4 regions of the Paenibacillus sp. ACRSA genome follow, and region 2 is predicted to be linked to each of the others. Evidence: predicted binding sites of a transcription regulator. Region 2 holds the regulator's gene; each other region holds the start of a gene.
The links. Region 2 encodes Rex, which represses fermentation and respiration genes when NADH is low (regulators of the CRP and FNR family bind a similar motif). Its sites were predicted from a motif close to TTGTGAAATATTTCACAA; they were not measured.
Positions count from the first base shown of each region.

Region 1: nadA (quinolinate synthase NadA) is a predicted target of Rex. The motif match lies at 4,521-4,538, and genes of this name have one in related genera.
Region 3: MH215_RS27450 (formate/nitrite transporter family protein) is a predicted target of Rex. The motif match lies at 1,823-1,840, and genes of this name have one in related genera.
Region 4: MH215_RS15215 (cytochrome ubiquinol oxidase subunit I) is a predicted target of Rex. The motif match lies at 3,908-3,925, and genes of this name have one in related genera.

Region 1 covers NZ_JAKRNP010000019.1:46,872-54,477, reverse strand. The annotation lists gene hslO (Hsp33 family molecular chaperone HslO) at 1-127, opposite strand, end outside; gene MH215_RS27210 (type III pantothenate kinase) at 218-988, opposite strand; gene nadC (carboxylating nicotinate-nucleotide diphosphorylase) at 995-1,861, opposite strand; gene nadB (L-aspartate oxidase) at 1,858-3,474, opposite strand; gene nadA (quinolinate synthase NadA) at 3,510-4,448, opposite strand; gene ftsH (ATP-dependent zinc metalloprotease FtsH) at 4,784-6,829, opposite strand; gene hpt (hypoxanthine phosphoribosyltransferase) at 6,930-7,469, opposite strand; gene tilS (tRNA lysidine(34) synthetase TilS) at 7,523-7,606, opposite strand, start outside.
Region 2 covers NZ_JAKRNP010000001.1:200,107-207,712, forward strand. The annotation lists gene MH215_RS00890 (AAA family ATPase) at 112-1,614, opposite strand; gene MH215_RS00895 (hypothetical protein) at 1,607-2,134, opposite strand; gene MH215_RS00900 (hypothetical protein) at 2,478-3,005, opposite strand; gene MH215_RS00905 (amidohydrolase) at 3,041-4,345, opposite strand; gene MH215_RS00910 (redox-sensing transcriptional repressor Rex) at 4,332-4,985, opposite strand; gene dinG (ATP-dependent DNA helicase DinG) at 5,188-7,606, opposite strand, start outside.
Region 3 covers NZ_JAKRNP010000020.1:42,972-50,577, forward strand. The annotation lists gene MH215_RS27440 (FAD-dependent oxidoreductase) at 1-523, shown strand, start outside; gene MH215_RS27445 (quinone oxidoreductase family protein) at 692-1,675, opposite strand; gene MH215_RS27450 (formate/nitrite transporter family protein) at 1,951-2,793, shown strand; gene MH215_RS27455 (molybdopterin-containing oxidoreductase family protein) at 3,272-5,335, shown strand; gene MH215_RS27460 (MFS transporter) at 5,504-6,727, shown strand; gene MH215_RS27465 (response regulator) at 7,193-7,606, shown strand, end outside.
Region 4 covers NZ_JAKRNP010000004.1:392,210-399,815, reverse strand. The annotation lists gene cydD (thiol reductant ABC exporter subunit CydD) at 1-1,364, opposite strand, end outside; gene cydB (cytochrome d ubiquinol oxidase subunit II) at 1,366-2,394, opposite strand; gene MH215_RS15215 (cytochrome ubiquinol oxidase subunit I) at 2,366-3,781, opposite strand; gene MH215_RS15210 (hypothetical protein) at 4,183-5,484, shown strand; gene MH215_RS15205 (glycosyltransferase) at 5,484-6,275, shown strand; gene MH215_RS15200 (glycosyltransferase family 4 protein) at 6,277-7,606, shown strand, end outside.

The DNA of each region.
Region 1 (7,606 bases), on a different contig from region 2:
GCTCCTCAACCAATTCTGTCGTCTGGACAGCAAATGCTCTAACCCGTCCATCCATTGCTGTACCTCGAATTAATCGATCTTGTTTTTTGTTTTCCAAGTCATTCAGCCTCCTTTGGCGTTTTGCCATTTATTTTTGTGTGTCCATCTAATGTAGAAGAAAAAAAACGGCACAACACGTAAGACTGTCTAATCAGCCCGCTGTCTGCGCCCTTTGATCTTACCTTTCCCGGTTCCGCTCATAAATGATACGCAGCCCTTCAAGCGTAAGCAGCGGATCGACTTCTTCGATGCTGCGGGTTTCTTCTGCAATCAAGGCAGCAAGTCCACCGGTCGCGATGACCTTTGGCTTCGCTCCCAGCTCCTCACGAATGCGTTCCACGATCCCATCTACCTGCCCTGCATAACCATAGATAATACCCGCCTGCATGGCATGAACCGTATTACGGCCTATGACCTTCTTGGGTTTCTCTAACTCAATACGGGGTAACTTAGACGCCCGCTCGTACAGTGCTTCGGTGGCAATATGAATGCCTGGTACGATGGCACCACCTAAATAATTGCCTTTCTCGTCAATGCAGTCAAATGTCGTCGCTGTTCCGAAATCAACAACAACAAGTGGCCCCCCATATTTATGAACGGCTGCTACTGCATTCACGATTCGATCTGCACCTACTTCACGAGGGTTCTCGTAACGCAGATTAAGTCCTGTCTTAATTCCAGGCCCAACAAGCATTGGCTTTTTGCCAACATACTTAGCACACATCGTTTCAATCACATTCACCAGTGGTGGAACGACAGATGAAATGATAACTCCTTCAATGTCACGTGTAGAGATACCGGACATATGAAATAAATTATAAATCAATACGCCGTATTCATCCACTGTGGACTGACGAGATGTGCTCAAGCGAAAATGGTGAAGCAACGTTCGACCTTGATATACACCAAGAACGATATTGCTGTTGCCCACGTCTACTACAAGAATCAAAGAGGTTCACCCCTCTTTCTTTTCGTTTAAATCAAGGCTAATATCCAGGCTCTCAAAAGAGTAGGTTAACCTGCCAACTGAGATTACATCCACACCACTCTCTGCAATGCCACGAATCGTTTTCAAAGAGACGTTACCTGATGCCTCAACTTTCACATGCGGAGACTGCTCACGGATTATCGCAACTGCCTCACGCATACGATCTGGGTGCATGTTATCCAGCATAATGATATCCGCTCCAGCTTGCAATGCCTCTCGTACCTGATTCAGGTCTTCCGTCTCCACTTCAATGGTCATGGTATGCGGAACAGCTGCCCTAGCACGCTCAACTGCGGCTGTAATGCCACCTGAACCCTTGATATGATTATCTTTAATCATAACCGCATCATATAAACCAAAGCGATGATTCGATCCACCACCCACACGCACGGCGTATTTCTCAAGTAATCGATGACCCGGTGTAGTCTTACGTGTATCTACAAGCTTCGTGGCTAGGCCTTCAATTGCTTCCACATAAGAACGAGTACGAGTAGCAATACCCGACATCCGTTGCAACAGGTTAAGAGCCAGCCGTTCGCCTGTTAACAAGCAGTGTGTACTTCCTTCCACCCCAGCCAGTATAGTACCTGTTGTAACCAAGTCGCCATCTTGAACCAGCGGTTTAAATACTAACGCGGGGTCTACGACTTGAAACACCAGTTCAGCTACATTGATACCTGCAATGATACCATTGTCTTTGGCATGAATAACCGCCTTGGATTGATGGCCTGCTGGAATCGTTACACTGGAGGTCACATCCCCGGCACCAACATCCTCACGAAGCCAGCTTTTAATTTGTTCGATGAGTTCCTCATTATATCCGTTCAATATCATGACATCAATTCCTCCACAATCGCTTGTTCTCGCTGCTGCAGACTATGCTTCTGCCAGACTACATCATCACGCTGCGGGAAATCTTCCCGATAGTGTGCCCCTCGGCTTTCCTGCCGATGTAACGCACCTGTAGTCACTAGCCATGCACATGTCAAAAGGTTGGCATACTCCATCTCTTCCCTTTGTGTAAGCATCTGGTCAAAATAGTGTAATTCATGCTGAAGCTGTTCCATAGCTCCTTGCAGATTAACCCCGTTGCGGCGCAGACCAACATAACGAACCATCATTTTTTGTAGTCGTAGACGTCGTTCAGATACAGGTCTTTGCTCTGCCACGACTTTTCTTCCGATACCTCCAGCAAAGTGCTCATAACGTATTGGAGCCAGCGGCGGAAGGGTAAGAACTCGCTCCACTATTCTTCGCCCAAACACGATGGCTTCTGACAAGGAATTGCTCGCCAGACGATTCGCTCCGTGTACTCCTGTAGATGAAACCTCCCCACATGCGAACAACCTGCCAATACTGCTCTCGCCGCTAAGGTCTGTCTTCACACCACCCATCATGTAATGGGCTGCAGGTGCAACTGGAATCCAGTCTGTGGTCATATCAAGCCCGTACCTCATGCAGGTTTCATGAATAGTGGGAAAGCGATGCTTGATCAGTTCGGTTGATTCATGCGTAATGTCTAAGTAGACGAAGGTGCTGTTGGTGGCTTCCATTTCACTGACAATCGCTCTAGCTACAATATCACGAGGAGCCAGCTCAAGCTGTTCATGATAGCGTTCCATGAAACGTTCGCCCTTCACATTGCGCAAAACAGCACCTTCACCCCGTACCGCCTCCGATATGAGGAAACGTGGGGCTCCCGGGTAACATAAGGAGGTCGGATGAAATTGAATGAACTCCATGTCCCGAATGACAGCCCCGGCACGATAAGCCACAGCTACCCCATCAGCCGTTGCGACCTCTGGATTCGTAGTGTATCGATACAACTGTCCAGCACCGCCAGAGCATAGAACTGTTGCCTGAGCTTTTACAAACACCTGTGAGCCATCTGCTTTTTGGACAAGGGCTCCTATACATTCACCATGATCAGTGATCAAATCAATAACAAAATGTTCATCCCATACTTCAATGCCAGGGTGTTCATTCGCCACTACAGCCAGCGCTCGCACAATTTCATACCCTGTTGCATCTCCATTTGCATGCAAAATACGGCGGTGGCTATGCGCTCCTTCCTGCGTCAATGCCAGCACGCCGTTCTCCTCATCGAATGCTGTTCCCAGTCTGATTAATTCCTTAACACCATCTGGGCCTTCATTTACCAACGCCTCAACCGCTGCGGAGCGGCATAAGCCTGCTCCAGCGATTAACGTATCCTGTAAATGGTATGCGGGGGAATCATCCTCTGCAATGACAGCGGCAATTCCTCCTTGGGCATACCGTGTGTTGCTTTCCAATAACGATTTCTTCGTAATCATCAACACGCGGCGCTCTTCACCGGCTTTGATGGCAGTGAACAATCCCGCAATGCCTGAACCAATCACTAGCACATCCGTCTCGACTACAGGCAGCGAGGAGAGATCAAAATCGACTAAGTATGAAGGTATCATATTATTCACCCGTCTTGGAGCAAGAGTAACGCACGTTACTTCACCAGTAACATACGCTCTAGTGATTCTCTAGCTTTGTCAGCAACAGCTGGTGGTACGTAAATTTGCGGCTTCATCGTTTCCAGACACTTCACCAGCTTCTTCAGGTTATTCACCTTCATGTTAGGGCAAACGAGAAACTTGGTGGCAAAATGGAACTGTTTATCTGGGCTATCCAGACGGAGCTGATACCCTGTTCCATCTTCTGTACCTACGATGAACTCTTTCGTTGTGGACTTCTTGCAGTATTCAAGAATAGCCGTAGTGCTGCCTACAAAATCACCCATCTCCACTACTTCTGGGCGACATTCAGGATGGACAACAAATTCAGCATTCGGATATTTAGCTCTCATCTCTACAACATCTTTAACTGTAAGCATATCGTGGGTATTGCAGTAGCCCTCCCAGATAATCATCTTTTTGTCCGTATGTTGCTGCACATAATGACCTAGATTTTTATCAGGTACCCAGATAATTTCATCGGAATCAACAGATTGGATCACTTTAACAGCATTTGCTGAGGTACAACAGATATCCGTTTCTGCTTTGATCTCCGCCGAGGAATTGATATACGTAACCACTTTGGCATTTGGATGTTGTGCTTTTAACTTACGGAGCCCTTCAACGTTGACCATATCGGCCATCGGGCAACCTGCACGTTCATCCGGAATAATAACCGTTTTGTTTGGTGCCAGAATTTTAGCGCTTTCACCCATAAAATGAACCCCGCAGAATACGATTACATCTGCATCGGTCTCTGCAGCTTTTTGAGCTAACAGAAATGAATCTCCGCGAAAATCGGCAACTTCCTGTACTTCATCACGTTGGTAATAATGAGCAAGAATAATAGCATTACGTTCCTTTTTCAACTCCATCAGCCGCTCACGCAACTCACGGTTCATCTCAGCCTTGCGCTCTAAAGCCAGAGCTTCCACCTGTGATCCTCTCCTTTATCGGGACAGTGTTGTTCACTGTTTCGTATGACTGTCTACGTCACCATTTTTCGCTTGAGAAACGAATCACAAGCGGTTTAACACCTAATGTACACAACGTTCACGACTCTGTCAATAAATGAAAAGGCTGCAGAACTCCCCGATAACTACCCATTTTCTGCATGGTTCTTCCTCAATCTCGTCATTATCGTTATATATAATTTAAAATAATCGGTATGTATATCATCATTCCACTTGAATTGATTCTAAGACATAAAAAAGGAGAGCCCTTGGGCTCTCCTCTTTGTATCTGTCATTAGACAGATCATTAATTTAGATTATGATGTTGGTTTCGTTCCACCATCATCTGGATCATTACCGTTAGGTTTATCCAGATTCGGAGTTTCGTTAGGAATATCACCCGATGGTGTTCCAGGTGTTTCATCCTTGCCTTGAATACGGACACGCACATCGCCGATGTTATCAACGATTGGCTCTCCGCTTTCGCTCGGCGTACCTTCATCATCATTGTTGCTCTCAGCTACCGGAGTCAGAGAACCTGTCTCGATCAATTGCTTGATCTGATCCATTTCCAAAGTCTCCACTTCAAGCAACGTTTCTGCGATCAGATGCATCTCTCTCGTATGTTTTACGAGCAAGTCCTTACATTTCTCGTAACAATCGTTAATAAAGCGCTGCATTTCCTGATCAATCTCATATGCAATGGAATCAGAGTAATTCTGTTCATGTCCAATATCACGACCAAGGAACACTTGTCCTTGTGAACTTCCGAATTGCATTGGACCCAATTTTTCACTCATACCATATTCCATAACCATGCTACGAACAATACCTGTCGCTTGTTGGAAGTCGCTGTACGCACCCGTACCAATTTCGCCGATGAACAATTCTTCTGCAACACGGCCTCCAAGGAGTCCTGTTACTTTGTCGAGCAGCTCTTGCTTGGTGACAAGCATACGATCTTCTTTTGGCAACATGATTACATATCCACCCGCACGTCCGCGCGGAATGATAGTAACTTTATGTACCATATCGGCATGTTCCAAGAAATAACCAACGATGGTGTGACCTGCTTCGTGATAAGCAACAATTCGTTTCTCACGGTCACTGATAACACGGCTCTTCTTCTCCGTACCAACAATGACACGGTCAATCGCCTCGTCAACTTCTTTCATGGAGATATCTCTACGATTACGACGTGCTGCAAGCAATGCCGCTTCGTTCAAGAGATTCTCTAGATCAGCACCAGAGAAGCCCGTTGTACGTTTCGCGATAACATCCATCTTCACATCTTTGGTCAGAGGTTTGTTACGAGAGTGTACTTTCAAGACAGCTTCACGGCCTTTAACATCTGGGCGGTCAACCGTAATTTGACGGTCAAAACGTCCTGGACGCAGCAAGGCAGGGTCAAGAATATCTGCACGGTTCGTTGCAGCTACGATGATGATACCTTCGTTAGCGCCGAATCCGTCCATTTCAACGAGCAACTGGTTGAGCGTCTGTTCACGTTCATCGTGTCCACCGCCAAGGCCAGCTCCACGCTGACGTCCCACAGCATCAATCTCATCAATAAAGATGATACATGGGGCATTTTTCTTCGCATTTTCAAACAAATCACGTACACGTGATGCACCGACACCGACGAACATTTCTACGAAGTCAGAACCGGAAATACTGAAGAACGGTACACCCGCTTCACCGGCTACGGCACGTGCGAGCAATGTTTTACCAGTACCCGGAGGACCTACGAGCAATACGCCCTTAGGAATACGTGCACCTACTGCTGCAAATTTACGAGGATCTTTGAGGAAGTCAACGACTTCAACAAGTTCCTGCTTCTCTTCATCAGCACCAGCAACGTCTTCAAACGTAACCCGTTTTTTCTCTTCGTTATAGAGACGAGCACGACTTTTACCAAAGTTCATTACTTTACCGCCGCCGCCTTGCGCCTGATTAAACAGGAAGAAGAACAACAGGAACATAATGATCAAAGGAATAAAAGAGGTCAACAGTGTCAGCCAGATACTGTCACGTCTCATTGGCTCCTGATTAAACTGAAAATTATTAGTTTCACTTGCCGCTACAAGCTCACTAATCGCTTCATCCGTAGGAGGAATATACGTTGAGAAGTTTTCTGATTTGGCTTCTGCAGGCTTCTCTTTGTATTGACCGGTTACCAGAAACGACTGACCGTCGAATTGAACCGTCAATTCAGCAACATTGTTTGCCTTAACTGCTGCACGCAACTGATCATATCTAGGATTATCGGTGGCTTCGCCGCCATTGCTGACGAATTGGACTATGCCCACCACGACTAAAAAAAGAATTAAATAAAAAGCAGAATTCCGGATGAACCGATTCATCCCCTACCTCCTCTCGAGACACTTTAATTATTTTAACATAGCCCGACACGGCTTCTCAACAGAAGCCAAAAAACTCTCAAGGCTTGGGTCCAGGATGATATTAGCTGGTGTAGACTTCCGGCTTCAAAATCCCGATATAAGGAAGATTCCGGTACTGCTCAGCGTAATCCAAACCGTATCCAACGATGAATGCGTCAGGAATGTCAAAGCCTGTGTAATGAGCTTCTAGCTCGACCTTACGGCCTGATGGCTTATCAAACAGCGTGACTACACGCACAGACTTGGAGCCACGGTTTTCAAGAAGATCAATCAAATAACTGAGTGTGAGTCCACTATCAATAATGTCTTCGACAATCAGGACCTCGCGACCTTCAACCGAAACATCCAGATCCTTAATGATTTTGACAACACCTGACGATTTGGTGGAAGCGCCATAACTGGATACTGCCATAAAATCCATTTCAACAGGTACCGTTATGTTCTTAACCAAATCAGCCATAAATATAAACGCACCTTTGAGCACGCAAATGACCAAAGGGTTGCGACCTTCATACTCGGCACTTAATGTTGCGCCTAATTCTTTAACCTTACTCTGAATCTCTTCTTCGCTAATCAATACTTCTTGAATATCATTCTGCAACTGTGCGAACCTCCTAAAGTTATACTATGAAAGCCTTACCTGAACCATAACCACTACCCCTGAATCGCTGAATCGCCTACAGTCATGTATAAAATTGCGGAAGTATCCTCTTGAACCGGTGCTACGTTCGAGCGACG
Region 2 (7,606 bases):
TCTCTATTTCTCTATTGTACCCTGTTCGCCGAAAATTACAAATTTCGACCCAACATATAATAATATCTTAGCACGACTGAAATGTAAAAAAAAATAACCGACATAAATAAATTATGCCGGTAAAAGGGCGCTGTCACGAAATTGACAACGAAATTGCTCCCCAGACAACACTTCTTCTCTCATCAAGGTATCCAGAGAGTTGTCGAATATTGTCCGTTGCTCTTCAAGCATTCGTTTCGTTTGGTTCATAAGCTCCTGCAAAATGACTTTATTCTCACGCATCAACTCTTCGGTAGTAACCATATCCATATTCACAATACCGAGCGATGTCAGACCAGAAGCCATCATCGTCTGTACAACATTTGTCGCTTGTTCAAAGTCATTGCGCGACCCCGTACTACGACCACCGTAATACATTTCCTCTGCAGCCGCACCACCAAGGGCAATCATAATCTGTTCTTCCAAGAAACGTTTAGTATATAAATACTGTTCTTGTTGTGGAGTGTGACGTACATAACCAAGAGCCTGTCCACGGGGACTGAGCGCTACCTGACTAACACTACCCGGACGAACTAACTCCGCCATAATGGCATGTCCCAATTCGTGGATAGCTACCCGTTTCTTTTCTTCCACAGTGGATTCACGATCGGTCTTCTCACCCATCATAACTTTGTCAATTGCCATCGACAGATGACGCTGTTCGATACTAGACAATCCATCTCTCATCGCGTAAATCGCAGCTTCATTCATCACACTTTCAAGTTGTGCTCCAGAGAACCCATAAGACTCTTCAGCCGTCTTCTCAAGGCTTACATCCGTCATTATAGGCTTATTAACCGCATGCAGTTCCAAGATATGCTTTCTACCCTTCTTATCAGGCATATCCACCTGAATATGACGGTCAAAACGTCCCGGACGAGTCAATGCACTGTCTAACATTTCTTTGCGGTTCGTTGCAGCAATCACTAAGATTCGAGGTGTTTCCGATGAATAGATTCCATCCATTTCAGTCAGAAGTTGGTTCAACGTTTGGTCGTACTCACGTTGTTGTCCACCTTCACGCTTACCACCAATGACATCAATCTCATCGATAAAAATAATAGCATTTTCTTTATTTTCTTTGGTTGCACGCGTTCTTGCATCACGGAATAAATCACGAATTCTACCCGCACCGACGCCGACGTACATTTCCACAAATTCACTACCTGATGCAGCGACAAATACGGAATCCGTGTAGTGAGCGGCAGCTTTGGCCATTAAGGTTTTACCTGTTCCCGGAGGCCCTGTGAGCAAAATACCTTTCAGTGGGCGAATCCCGAATTTTTGAATTTCTTCATGCCGAATAAGGAAATCTAGCGCTTCTCGTAATTCTTGCTTGGCACTATCCTGACCACCAATTTCTTCAAATGTCAGCTTGGATGGCCCTTTTTTCTTCCGTTTACGCTCTTGACTTGCCCCAACGGTTATGCCACCACGCATCTGCATCATGAACAGCAATCCGCCGACCAACAATACAGCAAACAAAATTGGGATGATATTTACACCCACAAAAGCAAGAAAGATAATTAGCACTGGAACAAATCCAATTACAACTTCTTTAGTCCACTTAGGCATTTGGCCACACTCCTATCTGTCCTGGCACACGTGGTAGAATAATAAACTTGCTTGCGTCTCCATCTCGTAGACTAACGTATACGTTATTATCATCCATAGCGGTATTTACTTTAATTCCATTGGTAGCCATCTTAGACAGCGTTGGTGTGATCTCGGTATATTGTTTGTTTTCCATCGCTTGAGCTACGGTGAACATCGCATCACCCCACCAATTTTCTAATGCCTCGTTGGAGTGATCAATGACGTCAAGTTTAAGAGTACGATTGCCAATAAGGGTCTGTCCTTCTTTGTGAATATATTGAACTAATCTCCCCAAATCAACGTCTGGCTCAAGATCAAGTTTCATTTGTACGCTATTGCGGTTAATAGTTAAATGAACATCATTGACTCCATCATACTGGGTAATCATTTTTTCGATTGGATTCTGCATGGCCACTTGGCGATACACAAACCAACCTCCAAACAACAGGACGGCAGAAATGACGACAGTTAAAGCAATCGGTAATACTTTTAGCTTCAAATGAGTTTCCCTCCCAAATTTGGCCTATACTATAGCCTGTAGGCGTTAATAAAATTTGCAACCAAAGTCCTGTGTCGTAATTAACAGGATTTATTTGTTTTGTTTATTCATCATGTAATGTTGAATACATATCTGAGTATATCACATCGTATATACAATTTCGAAGGCTAAAATATGAATAAATTATTAATTTTAACTATTCAAATCCAATAGAATGACAAAAACACCAAAGAACCGTGCAGTCTGCTATTATCTGCCGGTACTTTGGTGTTTTATGGTATTAAACGAGTTAGACCTCATTATAGTTTTAGTAAAATGTAATGTTGTCCAACTGTAGCGTAGGCTAGCTATTGGGTAAAGTGTAGACCAAATCTACCTGTTCCCCATTGCTAAATCGATAGAAACGATAATAATTGTGGGTATCATCATTATAATACACTTGCCATACATAGATTCCGTTCACAACACCAGGCATAATACGCTTTATTTCTCCACCCGGTACCTCTGAGCTAAATCGATTGCGAATCTGGGTTTCAGACATGCCATTCTGAACCAGTTCACTGTGCACTACATTAGAGCCTGTTACCGGCTTGTTTGTATTGTCGAACTTCACCCATACGAGAACATCCTGCTTGTCCTTATTTTTACCTAGAAAGGTCCAATAAATGTTGTCTGCGCCCTCTTTACCTCCCCAGACATACTTACGAATATCTTGAGTGAACGTAATGTCTTGCTGCTGTGCAGCTTCAATAGCCATAGCTTCTTCATTGCGCTGATCCTGAGTGACATAGACATAATAACGTTGAAGTCCAAACAGGAGCAGAACTAGAACCAGCAACGATATCCAGATCCACTTCTTTTTTCTCTTCAAAAGCCGAACTTCCTTTCCTCTAAAACGCTGCATGATTAACGGGCAAGCAAACCATTAAATGCCGATTGAGACTCACGCAAGATGCGCTCTTCGTCCATCGTGAGGCATTCGCCGTGTTTAATCACTTGTTTACCATCCACCCATACATGCTCCACGTCTTTCGCTGAAGCTGAATAGATGGTATGTGAGATTAGATCCGTATGCGGATAGAAATGAGCTTGTTCAATGTTAAGGGCGATAAAGTCTGCCTTCATCCCCTCTTCTAATAACCCTGTATCATCTAAGAAAATAGATTTGGCGCCATAAGCCGTTCCTAACAGAAGAGCTTCTCCAGCTGGTACAGCTGTTGGATCACCCGATACGCCTTTATGAATCAGAGCTGCCAGTCTCATCTCTTCAAACATATCCAGGTTGTTGTTGCTTGCAGGGCCATCGGTTCCCAAGGATACCATTACACCAGCTTTCAGAAGATCCGGTACACGAGCGACACCTGAAGCAAGCTTCAAGTTACTACCCGGATTATGGGAAACTGCAACATGATTTCGAGCCAAAATTTCAATTTCTTCGTCATTCAGGTGTACCGCATGAGCAACAAGGGAGGGACGGGAGAAGAATCCCAGTTTCTCCAGATGAGCAACAGGACGAAGTCCATAATCAGTCACATTTTGCTCCACTTCTCGGATCGTTTCTGACATGTGTGTATGCAGAGGCAGATTCAAGTCGTGCGCAACTTGTACAAGCTTCTCTATGTAATCCGGCGGACATGTGTATGGAGCGTGCGGTGAGATAACCGTTGTAATACGGCCATCCGCTTGTCCATGCCACTCACGGGCAAATGCAGCCGATTCTTCCAGCTTACGCATCTGCTCTTCTTCTGAACACAGACCAATAACTCCACGAGCCAGAGAAGCGCGAATACCGGATTGTTCTACCACTTTAGCCACTTGATCCATATGATCATACATATCGAGGAAAGCCGTAGTTCCGCCTTTTAGCATTTCTAACACGGATAGGGATGATCCCCAGTACACATCTTCAGCTGTCATTTTGGCTTCCATTGGCCACATTTTTTCCTGTAACCATACCTGCAGCGCTAGATCATCTCCATGTCCTCTTAGTAGTGACATTGCCGCATGACCATGCGTATTGATCAGACCCGGTAGGAAAAGAAGTCCTTTCCCATCCACTTTGGGCAGGCTCTCGTCCCCTTCCGGCAGTGTCTCACCAATATGCACAATCTTATCATCTTCCACAACCATATAACCTTGAACCACTTTCCAGTCCAAACCACTATTTACTGCAAATTTGCCGTTATGAATAACCCATTTATTTGTCGTCATCTTCCTCGTCGTCCTTTCCATTCTCCAGGTAATAAGCAAGGCTGAGCAGATCCGTCGTAAAGTCAGCATGGTGAATGCGAATATGCGGCGGCGTTTTCAAGATCGTTGGCGCAAAATTAAGTATAGCCTCGATACCCGACTCGACCAGTTGATCAGCTACATTCTGAGCTTCTGTATCTGGAACTGTAATTATGCCGATACGAATATTATCCTTTTGGACAGACTCTGATAATTCATTCATCGGTTGAACTTTCAAGCTATTAATCTGAGTGCCAATCTTGGGACCGTAGGCATCAAACACGGCAACAATCTTCATGTTATCTTTCAAGTATGCATTGTAATTAGACAAGGCGTGTCCAAGATTACCCGCACCAACCAATGCCACGTTGATTTGCTGATCGATCTTCAGGATGTGACGAATCTTTTCGATCAAGTAGGAAACGTCATAGCCAATCCCTTTGCGACCAAAATCACCAAAATAGGCTAGATCCTTCCGGATCTGAGCTGGATTAAGATCCAAGCGTAGTCCTAGTTCTTGAGAAGAAACCGTAGTAACCTCACGTTGACTCAATTCACTCAAATAACGCAAGTAAACTGGCAAACGCCGCACGACAGCTTCTGATATTTTATCTGATTTCATTCGTTTACTCCCCTTTACCAATGTGACCCTGTAGATAGATTAAATAGGAGGCACCCTGCATGCCATACAAAATCACGGTTTACGTGGACAGGATGCCTCAATGATATACATTATGATAGCAGTAATCTTTATTTCTCAATTATTGAATCTTATAAATTTTACAACTAATTGTGATCATGGTGCAACGCTTGCGCGTATAGCCCTATTCCGAAGCCTCATCAGTAGGCTGGTCTAACCACTCACGAATTCGTGGAACCATCTGTTCGGTTAGCATATGCTCCATTTTGGGGCCTGGTAACGAATATAAGAAATACTTACCGTAATATGCTTCAATGACCCGTGTATCGTATACAATGACGATGCCTCTGTCCTTCGCTGTCCGTACAAGTCTTCCGAAGCCCTGCTTGAAACGAATAACAGCTTGTGGCACAGATAGCTTCATAAATGGATTTTTCTTCTGTTGTTGCAACAGCTCGCTTTTCGCTTCCAATAATGGATGATTAGGCGGCTGGAATGGCAATCTAACAATTGCAAGACAAGTGAGTGCTTCCCCTGGAATGTCTACACCTTCCCAAAAGCTGCTGGTACCCAAAAGTACTGTTGCCTTGGCGTCTTGGAAGCGGCGTGTGAGCTTCGAACGGCTACCACTATCCACCCCTTGACCGAGCAGCGAGATATCGTTACCCGCCAAGGCTTCCTTGAGCGGATCATACACTTGTCTCAGCATCCGATATGACGTAAAGAGCACCATCATTCGTCCACGTGTCGCAATGGCCGTTTCGGCTAATGAATGCACCAACATATCAACAAAGTGTGCATCCCCTACGCTGCCTTTTAAACTTGGGAAATCACGTGGAATAACAAGCAAGGCCTGATCCCTATAACGGAACGGAGACGGTAGCAAGGACGTAAGCAGACGGTTATGGTCTGCTGCTTCCTGCAATCCTAGTTGCTCAATCATAAATTGGAATGACTTATCTACAGAAAGTGTAGCTGAAGTCAGAACAACGCTTTTCTTTTTGTCGAAGAACAATTCCTTCAGTTGTGCGCTGACATCTACAGGAACCGCATAGAGCTGTAGCGATTTACTTCGGAACTGTCCACTTGCTTCCATCCAATAAACAGTATTGACATCATCCATACGCATGAAGAAACGTAGATTCTCTTTGAGTAGGGCAAGATCCTTCAGAAGGCCTGTAATATCCGTAATCAAGCTATCGGATTGATAGTCATCTTGTTCTTCCTTGATCTCAAGTAACAGCTTATCACCCTTACGAATCAAGTCACCTAACGTTACGTAAATTTGATTCTCATCCTCTTGAAGCGCCTGCCACTTATCAGGTTTCTGCGACGGCTTCAATCGAAGAGAGAATTGACCTGTCTCCCCTGGGGAAGCATCGCTACGCTCAGGAAGAAGATTAAATAAAGATTCGCTCAATCTGTCCCACATGTCCTTGACTTCAACAGCAAGCGGGAACATCTGATCAATAGCTGAACCCCATTGTACTGATTTTTCATGGCTTGATAGCTGGGAGCGAAGCATAGGCAACTGACCGTTACGGCTATCTTTAAATAGACGTGTGAGTGTATGAACCATCGTGAAATATTTCATATGCAAGCCTAGATGTTTACCTGCTACGTCCTCTAGGTGATGAGCCTCATCTATAACAAGACTTTCATACGCAGGAAGAAGCTGATGACTTGCCTTCACATCGGTAAATAATTTGGAATGATTCGTAATTACGATATCTGATAAGCCTGCTTCATGCTTCGCCCGGTGATAGAAACATTTGCGGAACCATGGACAAGATCGCCCAAGGCAGGATTCGGACTCGCTCTGAACCGTCTCCCAGAAGTCCCCACCACGCGCGCTCAGGTTCAGTTCTTCGTCGTCCCCTGTTTCTGTCTGAGCAAGCCAAACAATCATCTGTGCTGCTGTGAAATAGTCCTCTTTGGGTGTAGCAAATTCACGTTTGTTGATTTTGTGTTCGAATTTGCGCAGGCACAAATAATGACCCCGACCTTTGAATACAGCAGCTTTAAACGGAAACGGTACAACTTCAGTAAGCATTGGTATATCCCGTTCTCTAAGCTGCTCCTGCAGATTAATGGTGTGAGTGCTCACCATCACTTTCTGTTCTTGCTTCACACTTTCATAAATGGCTGGTAACAGATACCCCAGAGACTTACCTGTCCCCGTACCTGCTTCAATAAGCAGGTGCTTCTCTTCATCCAGAGCCTGTCTCACACTGCTGAACATTAAAGTCTGTGCTTCCCGTTCCTCGTAGTGATCCAGGGTATCTCTGAGATTGCTTCGAACCTGATCCATGAATTGCTCAAAACTGACACCATCCAGCGGATTACCCTCCAACTCATTGCGTGGAGCACCAATGTCCATCCAATCACTCACATTAAGCGCTAATTGGCGATAATAGGTGTGTCCATCCAGGTCCTGAATAGGTTCAGCTTCCTTCTCACTTCGCATACCATCGAGGTACCAACCGAAATCGCTATCCTCTGGTGCAAACAAGTCAGACAAACGCTGAATCGTAATAAGTGGCAATTCCCGTAGCTCATCCAAGCACTTCAGCAGTACATGCGCGGTAGCTAACGCATCGCTA
Region 3 (7,606 bases), on a different contig from region 2:
TAGCTGTGCGATTCATTACAACCCAACAGGTAAAGCATCTTACATCCCACTGGCAACCAATGCTGTACGGATGGGAACTCTCGTAGCGCGTAACTTGGTTCGTCCTACAACACCGTATATGGGTACACAAGGTACATCGGGTATCAAAATTTACGATCAAAACATTGCAGGTACAGGTATGACGGAAACATCTGCAGCAGATGAAGGCTTGATGGTTGAGGCTGTCGTGTTGGAGGATAGCTACCGTCCGGAGTTCATGCCAACAGCTGAGAAGCTGCTGCTCAAAGTGGTCTATGAACAAGCAACTCGCCGCATTGTTGGTGCACAAGTGATGTCCCAAGTGGATCTGACACAATCGATCAATACCATCTCGGTCTGCATCCAGAACAACATGACGGTAGATGAGCTCGCGTTCATCGACTTCTTCTTCCAGCCACATTACAATAAACCGTGGAACTTCTTGAACACAGCTGGATTGCAAGCTCTACCTCCAATTGAAGTGAAAGCACCAGCGTTGGTGTAAGTAAGCTCGAATTAGTGAGTGAATAAAAGGTAAATCAGGTATTAATCAAAGGTACTAATCAAACCAAAAGGCTGGCGAGTAATCGCTGGCTTTTTGCTTGTTCTAAGAGAAGAGTATTTTCTCTAATTAGCTGGAAATAAACGAATTATACGTAGATCCAAGTACTGCTTATGAATGTTCAGTGTATAACACAATCTTTCCAGTGCTGTTCCTGCTTTCAATGAATTGATGGGCTAATGGAGCATCTTTCAAGGGTAACTTTTGACTTATATTCAACTTAATCTGCCCACGCTCTAACATGCGGAATACTTGTAATGAAGTATCCTTTAATACCTGTGGCCGCTCTTTTCTTGTTGTTCCTAAGCTAAATCCGAGGACGGAGCGACAACTTGAATGAAGTTCACTTGCCTGAAGTTGTGCATACTTCCCACTTGAATTCCCGAATACAACTAAGCGTCCATATCGAGATAAGCAGTTCATGCTCTGCTCCGTTATCTCACCACCAATGGAATCTAATATAATATTGGCACCCGTCCCATTCGTCATGTCATTCACTCTCTGTGTAAAATTCTCATGAGTATAACAGATGACATGATCTGCTCCAGCCTCTAAAGCCACGGGAATCTTGGATTCGTTACCTACCGTACCAATAATCGTTTTGGCACCTAATGCTCTGGCGACTTGAATAGCTGTTGTTCCTACTCCTCCAGAGGCAGAATGAATAAGAACCTGATCTTGATCTTGTATATTAGCTACGTCAGCAAGCAGTTTATAGGACAAAAAGGAGACAATACCACATGAACCTGCAACGTCAAAAGGAATAGAGTCAGGAATGGCAAAAGTTAGATTCTCATCTGCCACAATATACTCTGCATACGAACCATGGTGAGGGAACGCCATTACTCGTTGACCTACGGCTAATGATGCTACTTCGTCGCCAACTTGTTCAATAATACCTGATGCTTCAAGTCCTGGAATGAACGGAATTTTCCCTTGTCCTTTGTTGCCGTACCTCGCTTTAACATCTGCAAAATTAACACTGGTCGCCATTACGCGGATTAAGACTTGCTTTGATCCAATCGAAGGAATTTCAACATCTACATATCTCATATTTTCGGTTGAACCAAACTCTTCTACAAGGATAGCTTTCATATCGATCACCCTTTTGTTTCATTATGTGAAACAATGTTTCATTTAACTATAATTATACATGATATGGAAAAACGAATAAACTGATTTTTCTTTTTGAAGTGATAATCAGTTAGAAAACGGATCAATAAATAAAAATGCATCTAATGTTTGTGATTATTTGCACAAAGTTTTATCTTCAGCCAAGATACAATTAGATCAGACAGTGAAGCTATAAAAACTCAGGCATGAACTGAAGAACGATCCATTCAATATGAGAAGCAAAGGAGAGAATGGCGATGGCGGTCAAATCACCTCTTGAGGTTGCACAATACACGGTGCAGAGCGGGATTAAGAAGGCTCACAATCCTGTTTCATCTGTACTTATCCTTGGTTTCATGGCAGGGGCTTTTATATCTCTAGGATTTCTGCTGAATATACGGGTGATTGCCTCTGCTCCGGCAGAGTGGGGGAGCCTAGTGAACCTAATTGGTGCGTCTGTCTTCCCATTAGGTCTTATTCTTGTGCTTATTGGTGGCGGAGAGCTACTAACTGGCAATATGATGGCGGTACCTCTAGCTACAATCGCACGTAAATTATCGGTGGGAAGCATGTTCAAGAACCTGACTTTAGTGACGATTGGAAACTTTCTAGGAGCAATCTTCGTGGCTTATGCGTTTGGTCATGTGTTAGGGCTAACGAGTGAGGGCGTATATCTAGCGAAGGTCGTGGATATGGCGGGACATAAGCTGCATGACGGATTCTTGCAAGCCTTCATCTCCGGTATTGGTTGCAACTGGTTGGTCGCTCTGGCGGTGTGGTTGTGCTACGCAGCAGATACGATGAGTGGTAAAGTGCTCGGCATTTGGTTTCCTACGATGGCCTTTGTTGCGATCGGCTTCCAGCACGTTGTAGCGAATATGTTCTTAATTCCTGCGGCAATCTTCGAAGGGCATTATTCGTGGGCACAATACATCATGAACTTCATACCGGTATGGCTTGGTAATCTGACGGGTGGTGCTCTGTTTGTCGCAGCAGCTTACTATATGGTGTACCTTCGTCAAAGCGAGTCCGAAGTGAAGCCGGAGTTAAAAATGGCAACCGAGCCTGAAGCTAGACCGATGCTGAGCAAGCAGGCGTAACGATTATATCAAGGGAGTATGACAGCGCAGACGATCTTGTCTCGTTCTAAATCACGGTGAGCACCCCCGTGGCAGAGCGAAAACAAGATCGTTTTTTCATGTTTATTTCTGTCAGTGGGGCAGAGTTAAGATTATTTTGTCATCGAAGTGACAGTTGTAAATAATCATTAGTTTAGTTCTATATAATATATAAATAGACAAAATAAATTCGCCATGACAAGGTTCGGGGGAACGAAACCTGTTCATGGCGAATTTCGGGAGTGGTCCATGATATGGCATGAGGAGGAAGTGGGGAAACACTAGCCTAATGCCTTGTTTTTTATTTACCCCTGAATCTGGAGAATGAATCAAAAGCAAAAAACTTTTTTTGCAAAAAAATGGCGTCTTGTGTAAATGTGAAAATGAACTGTTCTCTTTACGGTAACGCACCAGAGAAGATATGATAGAGAGATAGCTTTTACAGGGGAGGAACTTCAACATGATTAATCAGGAGAATGGTGTATTTCCGGCAGTTTGTCCACTCGATTGCCCGGATACATGCGGTCTGCTGTTACATAAAGAGAACGGAAAAATTGTAAAGGTTGTGGGAAACCCCGATCATCCAATCACCAAGGGCGCCATTTGTAACAAAGTTAGAAATATGACCGAGCGTGTATATCACCCTGAGCGGCTTCAATATCCGATGAGACGGGTTGGCGCCAAGGGTGAAGGCAAGTTCGAACAGATCAGCTGGGACGAAGCGATTGGCGAGATTACGTCCAAATTCAGTTCCATTGCGGAGGCGTACGGATCAGAGAGCATTCTGCCATACAGCTTCTATGGCAATATGGGCATTCTCGGAGTTGACGGCATGGATCGACGTTTCTTCAACGCACTTGGAGCGAGCATGCTGGAGCAGACAATCTGTAATGCGGCGGGCAATACCGGCTGGAAATATACAATGGGCGCTAATCAAGGGACAATCCCAGAGGATACCGAGCATGCGGATCTCATCATCGTATGGGGAGGTAACATTGTCAGCACGAATATGCATCAGGTTGTACTCGCAGAGAAAGCTCGTAAGAAGGGCGCTCAGATCGTCGTGATCGACGTACACCGCAACCGTACCGCTCAATGGGGAGATTGGTTTATCCCGCTCTACCCGGGTACAGACAGTGCGCTAGCACTGGGAGTCATGCATGTGTTGTTTGAACGTGGGATGGCGAACGAAGCCTTTATGCAAAAGTATACCGTAGGACATGACGCACTACGTGATCATGTTCAAAGTTATACCCCAGAGCGTGTGGCACGCATTACTGGCGTGCCGGAAGCTGACATCGTGAAGCTGGCTGAACTGTACGGCAAGGCGAACGCAGCGCATATTCATATCGGCAATGGCCTCCAGCATCATGATCATGGTGGTATGAGTGTGCGCAGCATATCTTGTCTGCCTGCGATCACAGGCCACTGGTTGCAGCGCGGCGGCGGTGCCGTGCGCACGAATAGCTATGCGAGCACCAATAGCGATGCATTGGAGCGTCCAGATCTGCGGCATAATCCAGAGCCGCGAGTAGTAAACATGAACCGGATTGGTGAAGCGCTGCTCGAAGCAGATCAGCCAATCCGAGCGATGTTAGTGTATTGCAGCAACCCACTGGTTGTTGCACCGGATTCCGAGCGGGTGGAGCGAGGTTTTGCAAGAGAAGATTTATTCACGGTTGTACACGATCTATTTATGACGGATACGGCCAAATACGCAGATATTGTGCTGCCTGCGAAGTCTTCATTTGAAGCAACAGACCTATACACGTCCTACTGGCATCAGTACGTACAATTGCAGGAACCTGTCATCGCACCGATCGGGGAGAGTAAGAGCAATGTTGAGTTGTTCTCCTTACTTGGACAGGCGATGGGGTATGATTCTGAGATCTTTGGCGAGACGCCAGAACAGATGATTGAGGCAGCACTCCAGAATACAGATAACCCGTATATGAACGGGGTAACGCTGGAGGCCCTTAAGGAACAGCGGTTTGTGAAGCTGGATATGACGCCCTATGATTCTTACTTGGATCGATTGCCAACGCCATCTGGGAAGATTGAATTGTACTCCGAAACGATGGAGCAGCGTGGATTACCAGCCCTACCTACGTACCGCACGTCCTTGGAAGGTTATGATGGAGAGCGACCTGCCAGTGTTACAGATGAATATCCGCTGATGTTTGTATCTCCGCCGAATCATAACTTCTTGAACTCGTCATTTGCGAATACGCAGAAGCATCAACGTCTGGAGAAAATGCCTATGCTACAGATTCATCCAGAGGATGCCGTACGTCGAAACGTGGAAGAGGGCGACACGGTGCTCGTGTGGAACGAACGTGGACAGATTGAGCTTACAGCGAAAATTACCGAAGCGATGCTCCCAGGAACGGTCATTAGCCAAGGCTTGTGGTGGGATGACGAAGGGAAGAAACAGCGCGTCAATAAGCTGACGTCCAATCGTCTGTCTGATATGGGGAATGGAGCGACATTCTTCTCTGCCACTGTTGAAGTGAAGCGTCAGTGAGTGTGCTTGCAAGCTGGTTTTTTTGAGGTAATATAGATTCATATTGAATCAATTTCATATGATATAAACTTTACCATACAGGCTTTCGCTTCGGCTGGTCATGCCAGTCGTTGTGAGAGCTTTTTCTACGGAAACAGGTTGGTGCATGAAGGAGCATGAACGAAGATTATGAGATGGCTGGATTCCTATCCTAAGGAAGTAAAAGTATTTTTGCTGGCAAGTCTGGTCAACGCGACAGGCAGTGCCTTGATGTGGCCGCTGACCACGATGTATGTGTTTGACGAATTAGGTCGGACGATGGCTAACGCCGGATTTGTCATCCTGATTCAATCTCTGGGCGGTATTTTTGGACAATTGCTTGGCGGCTCACTGTACCACAGAGTTGGAGTCAAAAAATTGATTATCGGATCGCTGGCACTGAATGCCTTAGGGCTGTTTGCTCTACCTTGGATTAGTGCATATTGGGTTATATTTATCTGTGCGATGGGCTGGATTGGCTTATTCAGTTCCTTGTCGTTACCTGCGATTCAAGCGTTTATCGGTTTTCGTTTTGCAGAGCGACGTGGTGAACTATTCAACATTATTTATGTGGCGAATAACATCGGTGTGGCAATTGGTACAGCGCTTAGTGGATTTCTGGCGGACTTTTCGTATCACCTCAGCTTCATATTGAACGGGGTCACCTCGGCGGGCTTTGCGATATTCTTCTGGTATTATCTGTCGCGGCTTGAACCGGAGCAAGGGGAAGTACATCTGACGAAACGGCAGAAGCAGACTGGTGGCGCAAGTGTATGGGCACTGCTAGGTAATACGAGGCTGTATCTGTTTATGAGCCTAGGTGTGCTGTTCCTGTTATTTGGTAACTCGATCTGGAATACAGGAGTATCACCGTACATTATTTCAGAAGGTATGGAGAAAAGAATGTATGGTCTGCTCTGGACCCTGAACGGGGTGCTGATCTTTGTGGGACAGCCATTCACGTCGTGGATTAAACGTACAATGGCTCGTACCTCCAATGCCCAGATGACGGCTAGCGCTGTATTCTACGGCATGGCATATCTGGTGATGATCACGATGTATAACTATCCGGGTATGGTTCTGGCGATGGTGCTTGCAACCTTCGGGGAAATGCTGATCTCCCCGGCAACGCCGGCATTTATATCCGAGCACGCTGGACGAGCAGCGCCCTTCTATATTGGGGTGTCCGGTGGGATCGGTGCAATTGGTCGGGTCATTGGTCCGTATGCGATGGGAGTCATGTATGACAAGCAGGGATTGATTCCGGTAGCCTGGCTTGCAACTGCAATGGCAGCTGTAGCGGTCGTCGGTTTCCTACTGCATGCAGCACTGAATCGGCACCGTGAGGTGAAGGAATATGGGATCGACGGCTAAAATAAAGACATAACCACAAACAGCCTTTCCTCTTTTAACGAAGGAAGGCTGTTTCTTCATTCATTTCGTGCCTTTGAAATTGCAATCAGTACGCTAAATACAGCCCCACCGAACATGATCGTTATATAATCAATTTCATCTAAGGATTTACCCAGTAAGATCATATTGAATACGACGGATAACACATTCCATAAAATAAAAAAGCCCAGAAAGTATTTTAGAAAAACTTTTAATTTCATGTTGATTAACCCACATCCAATCATAACATTTAATCCATTTTATACCAGTATATTTAAAGCTTGATAGTGTCTCTGTAATCTTCATGTAAAATCACATCATCCAGAACTGTTCACAACACAGGCTCATATAACATGAACGCTGTCATTCGGAACTAACCCCCATATTTATGCATAATGCTCATATAATAGAATAAAAAAGCAGTTAACAATCAGGGGGATATTCTACATGTACAAGGTCTTGTTGGTTGATGATGAATTTCTGATCTCTGACGGAATTTCCAGTGTCGTGAATTGGTCCCTACTGGGTACGGAGCTCATCGGTATTGCTCACGATGGATTGGAAGCGCTTGCTTCAATCGAACGGCAGCGTCCTGACATTATTATCTCGGATATTCGTATGCCAGGTATGGATGGGCTGCAACTTGTTGAAGCGGTGGCGGAGAAATATCGGGAGATCTCGTTTATTATGCTCACAGGCTTTACTGAATTTGAGTATGCGAAGACTGCTATGCAATATGGAGTGAAGCATTACTTGCTTAAACCTTGCAGTGAGGAGAGTCTGGTTCAGGCCATTGGCGAGCTGGTCAGTGAGAAGCGGGAGCTTACAGATCATGAGCACTTTGTGCAGGCCATTCAATAC
Region 4 (7,606 bases), on a different contig from region 2:
GCAGTCTGACTTCTCCACGACTTCACCATATCTGGGGATATCGGTCTCCCATCCACGACCATACGACCAGAGGTGGGCAATTGAAAACCAGCTAATACATCAATCAAGGTGGATTTGCCCGCTCCACTGGCTCCGATAATGCCAACTTTGCTCGTGCCTGAAACCTGAAACGTCACGTCCGTAAGCGAAGGAGGTGCACCCTCTTCATGTCGAACCTGTAGATCCGTTAACGCCAACCGGCTCGTCTTGCTCCATAGCCCATCGTAGGTTGGAGGCTCAGCCTCTTGGGTTGATTGCTTCTGCCGATCTGCCGATCGCTGAGAATCTGCAAGATGAAACTTCATCGTTGCTGATGACTTGTTCTCCCTTTCGGTATGCAAGATTACCTGATCGTAGGCTTGTTTTTGCTCACGTTCAGCTTGCTTACCTCGTTCAATCATCCGATGAATTGCTTCTCCTGCTTCCTTACCATCCAATGTTGCATGATAATCCGCACCGACCATCCGTACCGGCAAGAAATATTCCGGCGCCAGAATAAGTACCGTTAACGCAGGGCCAAGCAGCATGTGGCCTTCCGTTAGACGCAGTCCCAGGCCAACCGCCACCGAAGCCACCGATAACATCGTGAAGAAGTCGAGTGCAAATGATGAGAGAAACGCCATTCGTAGCGTAGACATTGTAGCTTTGCGGTAACGCTGACTAACCTGAGTAATTGTCTGTGCATGCCGCTCGCTCTGTCCCAAGGTTTTTAATGTTTCTAACCCACGCAGGGTATCGACAAAATGATTGGCTAGTGCTTTATACGATCTGAACTGACCATCTATTTTGCGTTGCGCAGCCAGACCAACCAGGATGAGGAACGTGATCAGAATAGGAAGGGTCAGCATGAGAATCACCCCGGACATTACGTCCAATTTAAACACATATAACAACAGCACAATCGGTATAAATCCCATCCCTAACATTCGAGGAATGATTAGTTCCAAATACGTTTTATATTGGGCTATTCCCTCTCGTGCCAAAGTCACCAGATGCCCTGTACCTTCCGTCTTGGCAAAGCGTGGCCCTAACCGAAACCATTGCTCCACCAACTGTCTTCGTAGATCGGTTCCCGTTCGCTCCGCATACTGTGAGGTCACAAGCTGCAGCCAGTAAGATATAGCATAGCGGGCAGCAAAAGCAGCCAGGAACAGCAGCAGTACCGAGTATTGCTCTGTTATGGATGAACCTTCAAACATAGCTGTGATGGCCTGTGCAAGCCATTTGGCCTGCATAATGATCGTCATCGCCTGCAGCAGCACCAGCGCTGAAGCCAGCGCTAGTACTGGCCGGATGCCCGGCAGCTTCATCAGCCCGCGTCCCATATCAGTACTCCAGGTGGTGCTGCTCGTTCAAGCGTTTGCGGAACACATAATAACTCCAGATCTGATAGCCAAGGACAAACGGCAGTAAGGTGCATGCTACAATCGTCATCACTTTCAAGGAGTACCCACCCGAGGAAGCATTATATACGGTCAGGTCAAATGCAGAGCCTAACGAACTAATCATCACTCTTGGGAACAGACCGATAAATACCGAAGCAAAAGAAATCGCGATTACAGCTCCCGTCATACCAAAAGCCCAGCCTTCCCGTTTCTGACGAACGAAATAATTCGCTAAAGCCAGTGCTGCTGCCCCAAGGATCACCATGATCCAGAGTGCCCAACCCCGTACAGTGAAAATATCGGTCATAAGATAGGTCATCACCGCGTAAATGGCAAGCATAGCCGCAAGCGGAAGCATCAATTGGCGCGCTGTATGGAGAGCACGCTCTCTTAGGTCGCCAACAGTGCGCAGTGAGACAAATAATAGTCCATGAACTAGACACAATAAGGTCACACTTAAACCACCTACGACCGTATATGGATTAACGATGTCTAGAAAACCTGCACGAAGCTGCATCTCTCCATCAATCGGCAGACCCTTCATCAGCGTAGCGAACACAACGCCGAACAAGAAGGGCAGCAAAGCACTGGATACAACGATGATGATATCCCACGTTTTGCGCCACTGTTGCTGCTTTACTTTACTGCGGAATTCAAATGCTACCCCGCGTCCGATCAGAGCTAACAGCACCACAACTAGCGGCAGGTAAAAACCACTGAACAACGTGGCGTACCAGTGCGGGAAGGCCGCAAACATGGCGCCCCCTGCCGTAATCAGCCACACCTCGTTTCCATCCCAGAACGGGCCAATCGAATTAATGAGTGTACGACGCTCCCGGTCTGTCTTGGCGATGATACCTGATGACATCCCTACACCAAAATCGAAGCCTTCAAGGAAAAAGAAACCGACAAATAACACGGCGATCAGCAAAAACCAAAGCTCACTTAGTGACAACGGAATACCCCCCATCCACGCCGAACGGATCGGCCGATTCGTCCTGATCTTCTGGCTTATCTACAGCATATGGCCCTGCTTTGATCTCACGCACAAACAGATAAACCATCACGATACCTAGCACGGTGTAGGCAGCCGTGAATGCAATGGTAGAGAACAAGATCATACCTGCCGATACATTCGGTGAAATACCAGCCTCCGTCGTCATATAGCCAAATACCGTCCAAGGCTGCCGTCCAACCTCGGTCATGATCCATCCGGAGGTGTTCGCGATAAACGGCAGAGAAATGGCAAATACCATGAGACGCATAAACCATGGCTTCGCCACTTCCAGCTTCTTGCGCATAGCTAGGTACGTACCATATAGAGCCAGTGCAATCATCAAACCACCTGCCGCAATCATAATGCGGAAGCTCCAGAAGGTCGTACGTACCGGTGGGATGTAATCTCCAGGGCCGTAAGTCTGCTGGTATTCTGCATTCAATTCTTTCATACCCTTGACGCTGCCCGAAAATGTACTGTAGGAAAGGTAACTCAGCAATCCTGGGATTTTGATCTCCCCTGAATTCTCCTGCTTCTCCGGATCGATGAAAGCAACCACCGTCCATGGTGCAGGGTCTTCTGTTGTTGTCCACGTTCCTTCACTGGCTGCCATTTTCATCGGTTGGGTCTCAACCAGGTATTGTGCCTGGAAGTGCCCAGAGAAGGCTACACCGAAGGAGGATACAAGACCGATGATGATCGCAATATTGAATGATTTGCGGAAAATCTCAACGTCCTGTTTTTTCATTAATTTATAGGCACTGATTCCTGTTACAACAAACGCTCCTGTCATTAATGCTCCAAAGATCGTATGCGGGAACTCAACGAGCAGCTGACCATTGGTAATCAGTGCGAAGAAATCATTCATCTCGGCTCGGCCGTTGTTAATCTCGAAGCCCACTGGATGCTGCATGAATGAATTCGCTGCTAATATCCACAGTGCCGATAAGAAGGTGCCGACAAACACCAGCCAGATGCAGGCCAGATGGACTTTTTTGGACAAACGATCCCAGCCAAATATCCATAGCCCAATAAAGGTAGACTCCATAAAAAACGCCAGCAAGGCTTCAATAGCCAGGGGCGCACCGAATACATCCCCAACAAAGCGGGAGTACTCCGACCAATTCATACCGAACTGGAACTCTTGCAGGATACCTGTAACGACGCCAACTGCAAAGTTAATCAGGAACAATTTGCCCCAGAACTTGGCCATCGTTTTGTAAATTTCTTTTCCCTTCATGACGTACAACGTCTCCATGATCGCTACCAGCAGCACTAGACCGATGGACAGCGGCACAAAAAAGAAATGGAAAATCGTTGTGAGCGCATATTGGATTCGCGATAGCATGATCGGATCCATACCGTTACCCCTTCTTTCTCTTCTATTCGCATGATTATGTATGTACTTGGGATTGAAGCTGCACCTTCGCTGTCTGTCCACCAAATACATTGATGAACGTATTGTGCCAGATTACCTATTTTATACATGTGATAATAATCACAAACTTAATCGAAAAATCCACAAAAATGTGACGACGGTCACACATTAGTGCCAATTTAAAGTATGATTCTCTGTTATTTTGAACGCTTGTCAACTTCGTCTATTCACGGAAGTTGCTCATGTTTGAGACGGAATGCCCATATGTTAATGTCAGGCAACCTATTCCTTGTGCGACAAAGGCTTTACATATGGAGTGAGTCCAACGAATTATATCCGTGTTATCCGAGTCTAAATGCAAACAAAGTGAGGTGATCCAGCCCGTGGAAGAACCTGTACAATCCAGCGAGAGTCAGATTCATCCGAACGAGACAGCTCAAAAATATAAGGAGACGTCCCTCTCTCCAATTCAATACGTTCTATTTCCCCGTAAAGGGGGATGGTCGTCATTTCCTTATCCAGACATTGCTGCACTACTGGCTGCTGAAGGAGCAGTCTACTACGTTAGCCATCTGGAACGGTCAGACGATCTACCTGCAGCAATTACGCTAATATCCTTACTGGAGGCGGAAGAACTGCTACAACAGCCTCGTACTGTTGCAGTCGTTGCGCATCCGTACTGGCTTACCGCAGTAGCCTCCATTCAGCCTGATCTGTTGATAACGCTCCTGCCAGAACCTGTCCAAGAGGAAGCCGACTCGCCGCTCTGGGAGAGCTGTATTAGCAAGCTGGTTGGCATTTCTAATCTGGTATGTACGTCCTCAGAGACACGTTATATGAAACTGGTATTTCAAGGTGTCCGCACTGTCTGGCTAGGCGGGGAAGACCCTACACCTACTGGCATGATGCAAAAAGATGAGCTTGAAATTCCACTGCTGGATTACGAAATGCTGTTCCTGCATGCACTCCAACAGATCCATAGCAGTGCCACAGATACCGTTACCCAGCTTCAATGTAAGCTAAGAGCGGATTATTATCGGAAGCTCCGTTCCAAAACAGGCGCACATGAGACGATCTCCTTTTTGCTCGCTGCTTATGAATATATATTGGAAGACTCGCGGGCGGCTGCAACCGTTCAAGAAGCGTTTGCCCATGCGATCTCAAGTGGACGCTCTGACTGTGTTCAATCACACTACCGCTTCCTCTCCGCCATTCAAGCAAGAGCCGGGGAAGTGGAGAACGCTCTGCAAGTGTATGGAACGACTGCCGCCACGGATCAGGAACGGCATCATTATGAGCAGTTATGTCGCTGGCTGGAGGCTGGAGAGCATCAGCTCGTGCAGGCAGAATTACTACGTCTGAATGATGATTATGGAACGGCTCTAAAAGTACTCGATGAGCTCGGCGGAGAAACGGCCCGGCACTGGAAGTTTCGCATTTTCCAAGAAACCGGACGTGTAGAGGAAGCACTTAAACTGGTTCATGCCGCAGATATTGTGGATCAAGCCAGCCAGCAAGATTACCGCCAATTGTCCGCTACCGCTCTAGCCCTGCGGGGAGAACGCCATGGAGCAGTTACATTATTTCTAGAATCAGCTCTAGATGATGAGCATGCTCTTGCCCGAATTGTCGAAATGGAACTGCTGGATCAAGCGATACAACAGCTACTTGGGGAGGTGCCCTAATGTTTGATCCAAAGAAACGCAGACAGCATATGCGGGAGCCAATCCTCGAGACAGAGCCAGCCTCCATCCGGCGAATCCGCAAAAGCCAAAACAACAAACTGACTGCAATGCTTCAGGTTCGAAACGAACGTGGGCGATATCTGGAGGAAGTGCTGCACAATCTGAGTGATTTTGTAGATGAGATCGTGATCGTGGATGATGCTAGTACAGATGGAACGCCAGATATCTGCCGGTCTTATCCCAAGGTTGTCCGCTTAGAGGTGCTTGAACAACCGTTATTTGCTCAGGAATGGCGTCTACGTAACGTCTTATGGCAAGCGGCTGTGAGTACCTCACCAGACTGGCTCCTATCTGTTGATGCTGATGAGTTGTACGGGACAAAAGCCAAACAAGCCGTGCGGGAGCTCATTAACCAGGAGCATGCGGACTGGGTTGCATTTCGGTTCTACGATATGTGGGGTGGACGTACTCACTATCGAGAGGATGAACTATGGAACCTACACCAGAGGCACACAGCCTCACTTGTGCGATATATACCTGAATATCCCTACTTCTACCCACAGCAAAATCATCACGTTCCCCGTCTCCCCCTATCCTGCATGGTCTTGCCTGGCATCCATACCGAATTAAAAGTACAACACCTCGGCTGGGCAGGTAGTCTGGAAGATCGGGTGCGTAAATATCTGCGTTACAAGCGCATTGATCCTGATGGACAATGGGGCAGTCTCGAACACTATGAGTCTATTCTTGATCCGGAACCCCGGCTGGTTCCTTGGAAGGAGGAGCAGTGACATGGGGGTAGTCAGCATTCTAACGCACAGCTTCACAGACGGGTACAACCGGGAGTTTGCACGGGTGTTTGGGGGTGGACTGGAACGATATATTTTGGATCTATGCAGTGTCATACATGAGATGGGACATATCCCTGAAGTGCATCAACTATCCTATTTCGAAGCTTTTCAGACACGTACAGAACAGATTGACGTTTTCGGTTACCCATACGATATGAACGATGTGCCTGAAGCCTTCGCCCGAATGGCCGATGCTGCACGCGGCCCTATCATTTATGCTAGCTGCATCTGGCAACCGATTGCTTATAAACCAGGCAGTCTCGGTATCTGCCACGGTATTAATTGGGATCGTCCTGGCCTACCGCTTGAAACAAAGCAACAGGTTGCCGAGCATATTCAGCAGGCTGTCGATGGACTGCTGAATATCGTATCTGTGGATTCTCATTTTCAGACTTATTGTCGTGCTTCATGCACGTTCAGTGACCCTGCACAGCTCATTTTAATTCCGAATGCAGTCGATACCTCATACTTCACCCCTGCTCCTCCTCGGCGTCAGATGCAGCAAGAACAGGAGGCACAGTGGCTATCCCAGTGGAAGGAAGACCTAGAGCAGCATGAAGATAGTTTAGATCGTATCGTCATCTCCAGCACGTCTGATTCCCCATCTCCTGAGCTAGAGCGAGATCAGCATATAGATGGGGATGTACCTAAGAACATGTTTACACAGAAGCCGGAGGTGCAGAACGAAGAGGATGAAGAAAGTGAAGAAAGTGAAGAACAGCCTGCAGGGTTGGCTGTAGCGAATAAGTTGAACGAACCAGATGCCAGCTCCCGCCCTGTACGTATCCTCTATCCTCGTCGTGTCAGCCTGGAACGTGGCATCATTCCGATGATGCTGGCGGCAGATCAGTTGCTTGGAGCCTTTCCTGATCTGGAGATCGAGTTCGCCGGAGAACTGGTTGAAGGCAGTACCGTAGGCCGTTCCTTCCGTTACTGGCACCGCACACACCCGCATGCCGAGCGGATATTTCACCGTACGTATGATTTCAGGGATATTCGTGAGGCATACCATCATGTCGATATTGCGGTCATTCCTACGATTTTCTCGGAGGGCACCTCGTATGCCTGCCTGGAAGCAATGAGCTGCGGGTTACCTGTGGTCGCCTCTAATGTGGGTGGTCTAAACGATCTAATTCAGGACGGATTCAACGGATTGCTCGTTCCGCCAAACCAAGAAGCGTTGACTGCTGCTCTCGTCCGACTTGTCCAAGACAGAGCCGAGCGGGAACGTCTTGGCATCTATGCACGCGAAACAGCACTCGCCTATGATC